DNA from 2 places in the Proteiniborus sp. DW1 genome. Region 1 is predicted to be linked to the other one. Evidence: predicted binding sites of a transcription regulator. Region 1 holds the regulator's gene; the other holds the start of a gene.
What was found. Region 1 encodes LexA, which represses DNA repair genes until DNA is damaged. Its sites were predicted from a motif close to CNAACANNTGTTNG; they were not measured.
Positions count from the first base shown of each region.

Region 2: the regulator LexA is predicted to act here: its motif matches at 4,214-4,227, upstream of uvrB (excinuclease ABC subunit UvrB).

Region 1 is NZ_FMDO01000036.1:7,955-13,697, reverse strand. Features, by position in the region: gene DW1_RS08990 (NAD(P)/FAD-dependent oxidoreductase) at 1-943, shown strand, start outside; gene DW1_RS08985 (tyrosine recombinase XerC) at 1,754-2,710, shown strand; gene DW1_RS08980 (LysM peptidoglycan-binding domain-containing protein) at 2,812-3,114, opposite strand; gene lexA (transcriptional repressor LexA) at 3,269-3,892, shown strand; gene DW1_RS08970 (methionine gamma-lyase family protein) at 3,953-5,263, opposite strand; gene hfq (RNA chaperone Hfq) at 5,466-5,714, opposite strand.
Region 2 is NZ_FMDO01000044.1:85,475-91,217, forward strand. Features, by position in the region: gene uvrA (excinuclease ABC subunit UvrA) at 1-2,108, opposite strand, end outside; gene uvrB (excinuclease ABC subunit UvrB) at 2,169-4,142, opposite strand; gene DW1_RS11575 (hypothetical protein) at 4,364-5,743, shown strand, end outside.

The sequences.
Region 1 (5,743 bases):
ATTCTTTGAAACAGCAAATGAAGAGCTAGAATATGATGGAGATATTGAATTTCATCAAGGAGGATATTTATTAGTTTCTACTACCGAAAAAGAAGATGCACAGTTTAAAAAGAATGTAGAATTACAAAAATCCTTAGGTATACCTGTAGAATACATTACACCACAGGAAGCAAAAGAAATAGTGCCTTATTTAAATACAAATATTATTAGAAGTGCTACTTTTTGCCCAAAGGACGGACATTTAAACCCATTTTTAACTACGGATGCATATGCAAAAGCAGCTAAGAAATTAGGAGTTAAAATATATACATTTACAGAGGTATTAGGAATAAAAGTTGAAAATGGAAAAATTAAGGGAGTTATTACTAATAAAGGAGAGATATCTACTAATATAGTAGTTAATGCTGCTGGCGGATATTCTAAGCTAATAGCAGATATGGTAGGTGTAGACATTCCTGTATATTCAGAAAGGCATCAGATATTAGTAACTGAGCCTGTAGAACCAATGCAAGACCCTATGGTTATGTCATTTTCATTAAATATATACTGTCAGCAGACTCCCCATGGTTCTTTTATTATGGGTAGAGGTGATGATAGTGAACCTAGAGACTTAAGAGTAACATCAAGCTGGCATTTCTTAGATGAAATGGCTAAGACAGTTGTAGAATTGCTTCCTCCTGTTGGAGAATTAAGAGTTATAAGACAATGGGCCGGTCTATATAATATGACTCCTGATAAACATCCTATTTATGGTCCTGTAAAGGGTGTAGAAGGATTCTATTTGGCTATTGGATTTAGTGGTCATGGTTTTATGCTAGGGCCAATGTCAGGATTACTTATAACTGAGCAAATACTAGGTGAAAAAAATACCATTGATATTAGTAGACTTACTCTTGAAAGATTTGAAAAAGGCGAGTTAGTATTTGAACCTTCAGTAGTATGATACAGAACTCACAAACATATTTTGAGAAAAGAATTCAAGGAAAGCATTTTTAAAAGTCGCTGAAATTATGATGATGAAGTTCAAGTTATTCATTTATTAGCAGGGGAGTAAAATAGTGATATTAAAATACTACATACAGTTTTGTGTGTAGTATTTATTTTTTGATTATTTTTATCATTTAAATAAATTATTATGTATGAATTTTCTTTAATTATTAGGTTATCTATAATCATAAAGTTAACATAATTATATTATGTTAACTTTATGTAAGTGTTTTAAAATATACAAGGCTTTTATAGCATAGTATTATATAAACAAGTAAAGTCATTTTATAAAAAAGTATTCATATTATTTTATAGAAAAAACAAAAATAATAAGTGATTTATCAAAAATCATCATTTTTTATAAATCACAAAAATACCGGCTCTAAATTTGAGAAATAAAGACGTTATTTTTGCTTACTAATGGTTTTATATCATAACATATAAAATTATGCTTAAAAACGATTTAAAACGCTAATTGTTGATAATTTGCTTCAAAAAAATTAATATCATAGGATCTTGAAATTTTTAATTGAGAAACATAATTCAGCAGCAATTTTGGCCATAAATCATTAAAAATATAGATTTAAAATATAGACTTTAAGCAAATTATTAATAATAGTCATGATTGTTAATTATATTTCTAAAGCAAACATTATATAAAAGCTCAGAATTCAATAAAATTATTCTTAATTTAAGAAGGATTTCTCTAAAAAATGTAGAATATAATTATACAAAATGTATATTTTGTATAATTTGAGGTGAAAAAATGGACAACTTACCAATAGTATTAGAAGATTTCTTAAATTACACAGAAACCATTAAGGGAAAATCCGAAAATACCGTAAAAGAATACTTTTTCGATTTGCGTACTTTCTTTAGATTTCTTAAAATTCGCTATAAGCTTGTAGATAAAAATACACCATTTGATGAAATTGATATTTCCGATGTTGACGAACAATTGATTAAGAGAGTTAATTTACAGGACCTATATGCTTTCATATCTTTTGTAGATAAGGAACGTAACAATAAAAATTATGCTAAAGCTCGTAAAGTCGCTAGCATTAGGTCCTTCTTTAAATTCTTACATTCTAAGCTCAGAATCATTGATTATAATCCTGCCTTGGATTTAGAGTCGCCAAAGACACGCACTAGACATCCTGTTTATCTTTCTCTTGAAGAAGCAGAAAACTTATTAGACTCTATTGATGGTCCATTTAAAGAGAGAGATTATGCTATTATTACCCTTTTTCTAAATTGTGGTTTGAGATTATCCGAGCTTGTTAGTATAGATGTAGATAAAATCAAGGGCGATACATTAACTGTTGTTGGTAAAGGTGATAAGGAACGTACTATTTATTTAAATGAAGCATGTCTTCATGCTATTAATGAATATTTACGTGTTAGACCTACAGAAGGAATTAAAACACCTAACGCCCTTTTCTTGAGCAACAGAAAAACCAGAATCAGTAATAAGACAGTTCAATATTTAGTAAAAAAGTATTTAAAAAATGCAGGATTAGATACTGAAATGTATTCGACTCACAAATTAAGACATACTGCTGCTACTCTTATGTATAAGTATGGAAATGTTGATATCAGAGCTTTACAGCAAATATTAGGTCATGAAAATGTATCTACTACACAAATATATACTCATTTAGATGACGATAGATTAAGAAAAGCTGTCAAGAGTAATCCTTTATCCAATAAAAACCGTTCTTGAATGTCTTAAAAATCATATTCTCTGCTATTTTTATTAATATATAAAGAAATAGACCTTTGATAGTTAATGGTCTATTTCTTTAACTAAAACTAATTCATTTTTTAGTATGTAGGAATCTTAATAACACTACCTGCTTTTATACTAGCAGATTTCATATTATTCATCTCCATAATTTCTTGAACAATAATTCTAACATCCTTATTATAGGGGTTATTTCTCTTGGCAATCTCCCATAAAGTATCTCCAGACAATATGGTCATCTCAATGTATTTACCATCATTTGAGCTATAAGCTAAATTTAGCTTCCATAACCCAGTAAATATTATGGTAAAAATAATAAACACAATAGTTAAAAAAATAGTAAATCTCTTTTTATTAACAATTCTTACTTTTCTTTTTCCCATTTTAATACCTCCAAAGAACATTTGTTCGTTAACTTAATTATAATTCGAACACACGTTCCTGTCAATAGGTTTTTGAAAAAAATCGAACGAATGTTTGCTATTTATAATTTTTTATGATATAATAACATCAAATACTTTATTGAGGGGTGCCAAAATGTATGAAGATTTATCGTCAATACAGCTAAAAATACTTGAATTTATTAAGAAGGAGATTTTTTCTAAAGGCTATCCTCCTGCAGTAAGGGAAATATGTAAAGCAGTAGGATTAAAATCTACTTCTACTGTTCATGCCCATCTTGAAAAATTAGAAAAAAAAGGATATATAAGAAGAGACCCTACTAAACCAAGAGCAATTGAGATTTTAGATAGAACTGATAGTATTATCCCATTTCCAAGAAGAGAAATTATTAATGTTCCCATTGTAGGTAAAGTCACTGCAGGTGAACCTATTCTTGCAGTAGAAAATATAGAAGATACCTTTCCTCTCCCTATTGAATTTGTAGAAAACGATTCTGTATTTATGTTAAAAGTAAGAGGAGAAAGTATGATAGAAGCAGGTATTCTTGACGGAGACTTAGTACTTGTTAAACAACAAAACACTGCAATTAATGGCGACATAGTTGTTGCTCTTCTCGAAGAAGAAGCTACCATTAAGAGATTTTTTAAAGAAAAGGATCATATACGTCTTCAACCGGAAAATCAATTTATGGATCCCATTATTACTAAGGATGTCTCAATCTTAGGAAAAATCATTGGTGTATACCGTAAAATAAAGTAAATAGCCAAAGTCTTTGATTTTGTGCTAGTCACTTTTATACAGGCTAAAATAAAAAGCTGGCTAATAAACCAGCTTTTCTTTATCTATCAAATTATTTTTATATAAGTTGTTTAAACTCATCATAACACCTAACTTACAGTGGTTATAAGTTAGCCCTCCCTGATAATATGCAAAGTAAGGCTCTCTCATTGGAGCATCTGCGCTTAATTCTATAGATGAACCTTGTACAAAAGCTCCCGCTGCCATTATTACCTCATCCTCATATCCAGGCATCTTCCAAGGCTCAGGAGATACATAAGAATCAACTGGTGAAGCACTTTGTATACCTTGACAATACTTAATTACTTTTTCCCTAGACTTAAATTCAATTCCTTGAATTATATCACTTCTCTTATCTTCTGTATCAGGTACAACTCTAAAGCCTAACCCTTTATATACTAAGGCATTTAATAAAGCTCCTTTAAATGCTTCTCCAACTATCATAGGAGCCAAAAATAAACCTTGAAGAGTATTTCTTGTCATTCCAAAGGTTAATCCACATTCCTTTCCTATACCTGGTGCAGTGCTTCTATTAGCAACAAGTTCAATTAAATCTTTTCTTCCTACAACATAGCCACCTGATAAAGATATACCTCCTCCAGGGTTTTTTATAAGAGAGCCAGCCATTATATCTGCCCCTACATTTGTAGGTTCGACTGTTTCAATAAACTCTCCATAACAGTTATCTACCATAATAATTAAATCTTTGTTGAAAGCTTTAATCTTATCTATGGCATATTTTATTTCATCTATTGTCAAAGCCTTTCTATCACTATATCCAGTAGATCTTTGAATCATAACTATTTTAGTCTTATCTGTTACAGATGCTAATGATTTTTCTATATCAATTTTTCCATTTGAATCTAAAGGGACCTCATTGTATTTTATTCCATATTCAATAAATGTACCTTTTTCATTGCCCCTTATACCTATTACCTTTTGTAAGGTATCATATGGACTTCCAGTGATTACAAGAAGCTCATCCCCAGGTCGTAGAATTCCAGACAAGGTAAGAGTAATTGCATGTGTTCCTGATACAATAGTTGGCCTTACTAAAGCATCCTCGGTACCAAAAACATAAGAATAAATTTCTTCTACCTTTTCTCTTCCAATATCATCGTAACCATAGCCTGTTGTCCAATTGAAATGAGTAGCATTGAGCTTAGCCTCTTGCATTGCATGTATGATTTTATACTGATTATATTCTTTAACTTTTTCAATCATATCCATATATTTTTCTTTCAATACCTTATCCTTACTTTCAACATACTCAATAATAATATTGTCTATGCCATATTGTTTACATAATATATTTCTCGTATACTCGTTCATTAAATCACCTTCTAATAATATTGTCTTATGTATTGTAACACATGAAAATCTTAGATTCAATTAGTTATATAGTAAAATTCCTATTGTACAACTCAACTGATGAATAACTCCCAAATAAAACCTTTTAAGTTGATTTTCAACTCAAAAGGTTTTATTAAAACTCTTGCAAAAGCTAGTAAAGTTTTACTTTACAATTTTTGCTCTACTCAAAGCTATCGATATTATTACCTTTATTCATAAAGCTTACAGCTTTCATTGGTACAATAGTTGAAATTGCGTGTTTGTATATTAGATTTTGCTTGCCCTCGCTATCTAGCACTATAGTATAGTTGTCAAATCCTTTAACTTGACCTTTTAATTGAAAACCATTAAGTAAGAAAATAGTAATAGGAGTATTTTCTTTCCTTACCCTGTTCAAGAAAATATCTTGAAGATTCATTGTAGCCTTCATTTTTTATACCTCCTAAATATTTTAAAATA
Region 2 (5,743 bases), on a different contig from region 1:
TATGTTGCAGGATTCGATCTTGGAGTTCTTCCTATAGGTGATTGGTCAATTTCAATAATCTTATCTATATGTTCAATTCCAAGAATTTTTTTATGCTTTCCAGGTTTGTCTTTAGATCTATACAATTCCTGTGCCAAGCTTTTATAAAGTATTTCATTTACTAAAGTACTTTTCCCTGATCCAGAAACACCAGTAATAGATGTGAATACTCCAAGAGGTATCTTAACATCTATATTTTTCAAATTGTTTTCTGAGGCACCTTTTATTTCAATCCATTTACCATTAAGCTTTCTTCTTTCCTTTGGAACCTCTATTTTCTTTTTGCCGCTTAAATATTGTCCAGTAATAGACTCTTCACATTTTTTAATATCGTCAATAGTTCCTTCTGCTATTATATATCCACCATGAACACCTGCACCTGGTCCTATATCTACTATATGATCAGCACAATACATAGTATCCTCGTCATGCTCGACTACTATTAGAGTATTACCTAAGTCAGTTAAATTTCTAAGAGCTTTTAATAGCTTATCATTGTCTCTTTGATGAAGCCCGATGCTTGGTTCATCTAATACATATAGTACACCTACCAAACTTGAACCTATCTGAGTAGCTAGTCTAATTCTCTGTGCCTCTCCTCCTGAAAGAGTCCCGGCATTTCTTGACAGTGTAAGATAATCTAGTCCAACATCTACAAGAAAGTTTAGTCTTTCTTTTATCTCTTTAAGTATCTGATTAGCTATTTTCTCTTGCATTTCAGTAAGCTTTAATTCATTTACAAAATCTATTGCCTGTCTTACTGACATATCTGTAAACTCAGATATGTTAAGTCCTCCTACAGTAACTGCAAGTATCTCTGGCCTTAATCTATTCCCATTGCAATCAGGACATGGGATGATACTCATATATTCTTCTATTTTATCCTTCATATAATCAGAGTTTGTTTCGCTATATCTTCTTTCGAAATTAGGTATTACACCTTCAAAAGCCGCCTTAAAGGTTTTCCACCCTCCAAATCTGCTATCAAATTCAAATTCTAGTTCTCTTTCTCCTGTGCCGTAGAGTATATCATCTATTAATTCTTTTGGTGCCTCTCCAATAGGTGCATCTAAATCAAATTTATAGTATTCTGCAATAGCTCTAAACATTTTTATATAATATGTGTCATCAGAAGAATTTGCATAAGGGGCTATGGCACCCTGATTTATAGATATATTTTTGTTAGGAATAATGAGCTCAGGATCTATTTTCATGTGACTTCCTAGTCCATTACAAGTAGGACACATTCCAAAAGGGCTATTGAATGAAAACATTCTTGGTGCCAATTCTTCTATTCCTACACCACAGTCAGGACATGAAAGCTTTTGACTAAATAGTAGTTCTTCTTTTTCCAGTACATCTACTATAACAAGTCCATCTGAAAGCTTTAAGGCTGTTTCTAAGGAATCTGTTAGTCTCTTCTCTATTCCTTCCTTGACTACTATTCTATCTACTATTACTTCTATTGTGTGTTTTTTAGTTTTTTCAAGCTTTATGTCATCACTTAACTCCATCATTTCTCCATCTATTCTAACTCTGACAAAGCCCTCTTTTCTAATACTTTCAAGTACTTTTTGATGCTCTCCCTTACGTCCTCTAATAATCGGAGCAAGTAATTGAAGTTTTGTTCTTTCTTCTAGTGACATTATTTGATCTACCATCTGGTCTATTGATTGGGACGCAATCTCTTTTCCGCATTTATAACAGTGAGGAGTACCTATTCTAGCATATAGAAGCCTTAGGTAGTCATAAATTTCTGTTACTGTACCAACTGTAGATCTAGGGTTTTTGCTTGTTGTCTTTTGGTCTATTGATATAGCAGGCGACAGTCCTTCTATATATTCTACATCTGGCTTTTCCATTTGTCCTAAAAACTGTCTTGCATAAGCAGAAAGACTTTCTACATATCTTCTTTGTCCCTCTGCGTATATGGTATCAAATGCTAAGGAGGACTTTCCTGAACCACTTAAACCTGTTAGTACAATGAATTTATTCCTTGGAAGCTCTATATTTATATTTTTTAAGTTGTTTTCTTTAGCTCCTCTTATTATTATTTTATCTTTTAACATATTGCACCTCGTTTTTCTTAAATGAGTACTTAGATTCTAGATTCTTCGTTTAAAGCTCTTTTACAGTTTACCCTTTAACTCACTGATTTTATCTCTTAATTCAGCTGCTCTTTCAAATTGTAAATTCTCTGCTGCCTCAAACATTTCTATCTCTAGGTTTTTAATCAGAGCTATTAGTTCATCCTTATTAATTTCTTTTTCCTTGTCATATCCATATTTGTCATAGTCTTCTGCAACCTTAGTGGCCTCTATAACATCTCTAATTCCTTTTTTAATAGTTTGAGGGACGATATTATGTTCTTTGTTATACTCGATTTGTATATGTCTTCTTCTATTAGTTTCATCTATAGCTCTTTTCATTGAATTAGTGATGCTATCAGCATACATTATAACCTTACCATCTGCATTTCTAGCTGCTCTACCTATTGTCTGTACCATTGATGTTTCAGATCTTAAGAATCCTTCCTTATCAGCATCTAATATGGCCACTAATGAAACCTCAGGTAAGTCTAATCCTTCTCTTAACAGGTTAATACCTACTAAAACGTCGAACTTACCCATTCTAAGATCCCTGATTATTTCCATTCTTTCAATAGTCTTAATATCTGAATGCAAATAAGTTACCTTTATCCCTATTTCTTTAAAATAGTTTGTTAAATCTTCAGACATTTTTTTAGTAAGGGTAGTAATTAAAACTCTTTCATTACGCTCTGCTCTAATATTTATCTCTTTAACTAGGTCGTCTATTTGATTTCTAGTAGGTCTAACTTCAATCACTGGATCCAATAGTCCTGTAGGTCTGATAATTTGCTCTACAACTTGTTGAGAATGCTCCAACTCATAAGAACCAGGAGTAGCACTTACATATATAACCTGATTAATATGCTTTTCAAATTCTTCAAATTGAAGAGGTCTATTGTCTAGTGCTGATGGAAGTCTAAATCCATAATCAACTAATGTAGTCTTTCGAGATTTATCTCCTGCATACATTCCTCTGATTTGAGGTATAGTTACATGCGACTCATCTATAAACATTAGAAAATCATCTGGAAAATAGTCTAACAATGTATATGGCTTGCTTCCAGGTGGTCTAGCGCTAATGTGTCTTGAGTAATTTTCTATACCTTGACAAAATCCCATTTCTCTTAGCATCTCAATATCGTACATTGTTCTTTGCTTTAGTCTCTGAGCTTCTAGAAGCTTATCTTCTGCTATCAATTCTTTTACTCTTTCTTCTAACTCCTCTTCTATACTTTTAATTGCTCTCTCTATTTTCTCAGGACTAGTAGCATAGTGTGAAGCAGGAAATATAGAGATATGACTTCTTGTCCCGATTATTTCTCCTGTTAGTGCGTTGACCTCAGTTAATCTCTCTACTTCGTCTCCAAATAGTTCAACTCGAATAGCATTTTCGTTAGAAGATGCGGGAAATATTTCTATGACATCTCCTCTGACTCTAAAGGTCCCCCTTACAAAATTAATATCGTTCCTTTCATACTGTATATCTATAAGCTTTCTTAGTATCTCATCTCTATCCTTTATCATGCCAGGTCTTAGAGATAAAACTAAGTTTTCATAATCAATAGGGTCTCCTAAACCATATATACAGGAAACACTGGCTACTATTATAACATCTCTTCTTTCGAATAAAGCAGCAGTAGCTGAGTGTCTTAGCTTATCTATCTCGTCATTTATAGATGCGTCTTTTTCAATATAAGTATCTGTATGAGGTACATATGCCTCAGGTTGGTAATAATCATAATAGCTTACAAAATATTCTACAGCATTATCTGGGAAAAACTCTTTGAATTCACTGGTAAGCTGTGCTGCTAATGTTTTATTATGGGCTATCACTAGAGTTGGTTTTTGAGTCTTTTCAATAATATTTGCCATTGTAAAAGTTTTTCCAGAGCCTGTTACTCCTAAAAGAGTCTGATGCATAAGCTTGTTGTTTATTCCACAAACTAACTTTTCGATAGCCTTGGGCTGATCTCCCGTTGGCTTAAAATCAGACCTGATTTTAAATTTATTCATAGTATCACCTCATTTAGTGATGATAAATAATATATACCACAAAGAAAATAAAACTATATTTATAATTATTTGGAACATTTGTTCGTTTCCTATTATATATTTTGTCCCTATATAAGTCAATATACGAAAAAATATAATTTTAAAAAGATTTTTTTTAACTAGGCAGGGTATTCAGATTTATTGTTGAATATATAAAAGTAGTGCTAGGAGGGAGTTTTTAGATGAAAAAACAAATACTATACTTATCAATGATATTAACTTTGACAGCTTGCACACCTAAGAACAACGCACCCCTAATTGATTCAAGCATATCTGTTTTATCAGAGTCAAATATTGACTATAAGATAGATAAAACTGTTTTATCAAAAGGTTTCCAATCTATTATACCAAATGTTAAAGCACTTGAGAAAGAATACGAAAGACTTTTTTTGGTAAATTTGGGAGTTGTTGAATGTTCAATGGCTAACATTGATAGTATATCTAGAGTAAATAATGAAATAAATATATACACTTCAGTAGAAAAGAAATGGGGAAAAACAGATATAGTAGTTCCACAATTTACAGTTGAAATTAACGGCATAAAGAAAAGAGAATTAGAGGATATAAAATTCAATATAATACCTACTAACTATTCTCCTATTGCTTTAAAATTTGATAAATCTCAAGCTCTTAGTAAAATACATACTCAGCTAAATTACACTGATAATACTATGCCGAACGTAAACCTTATCAAAGACAAAGATGAATACATGTGGGAAATAACCCTAAATAACACTTTTATGAAAGATAATCCTAGTAGCCCTATATATATGCTCAATGTAAAGGTAAATTCAACTAGTGGTGAGATTATTGAAGCAAAGCCTATATTGCTATCAACTACAATAGACAAAGGCAAGATACTAGACCTCGCAGGTGACAAGCTATTAGCATATGTTAAAAAAGAAGTTGTGGAAAACTCAAACATGGAAAGCATATGGATATATGATATTCATAGTCAAGAAAAGCAAAAGATATATTCCACTCTTAACACCATATATTCTACAAGGTTTAGTCCTGACCTTAGCAAGTTAGCAATTATTGAGCATAATGGAACACTTTCAGATTTATATATTGTAGATTTAAAAAATAAGAATACACAAAAAATTACTCCAATGGATTATCAACACACTTGGAGTGTTGAATGGAAAGATAATAATTTGCTTTATGGTGTAAATAACGATAAAGATAAAATGTCAACTGTACTATTATTTGATACTTCTAAATATAATCCTGAAATTCTTTTTAATGTAAGAATGAATGTTACTGGGTTTGATTCGTATAGAGACAATTTTATCTTTATAGAAAAAGATAACTCTAAGGATGTATCAGATGTCTTTATTAAGGAAAACGAAAAGAGATTGAAAAAGATAGATAGAGGATTTAATGGTGAGTTTTTAAGCAAGGATAAACTATTATACACCAGAAAGCTTGATAAAGAAGATAAGTTTGAGCTATATATGTATGATATTGAAGAGCATGATGAAAAGATAGTTTTAGACTTAGATGTCAGAAAGTTTACTATAATTGATGATGAAAATATTCTAGTGATAGCTAAAAATAGC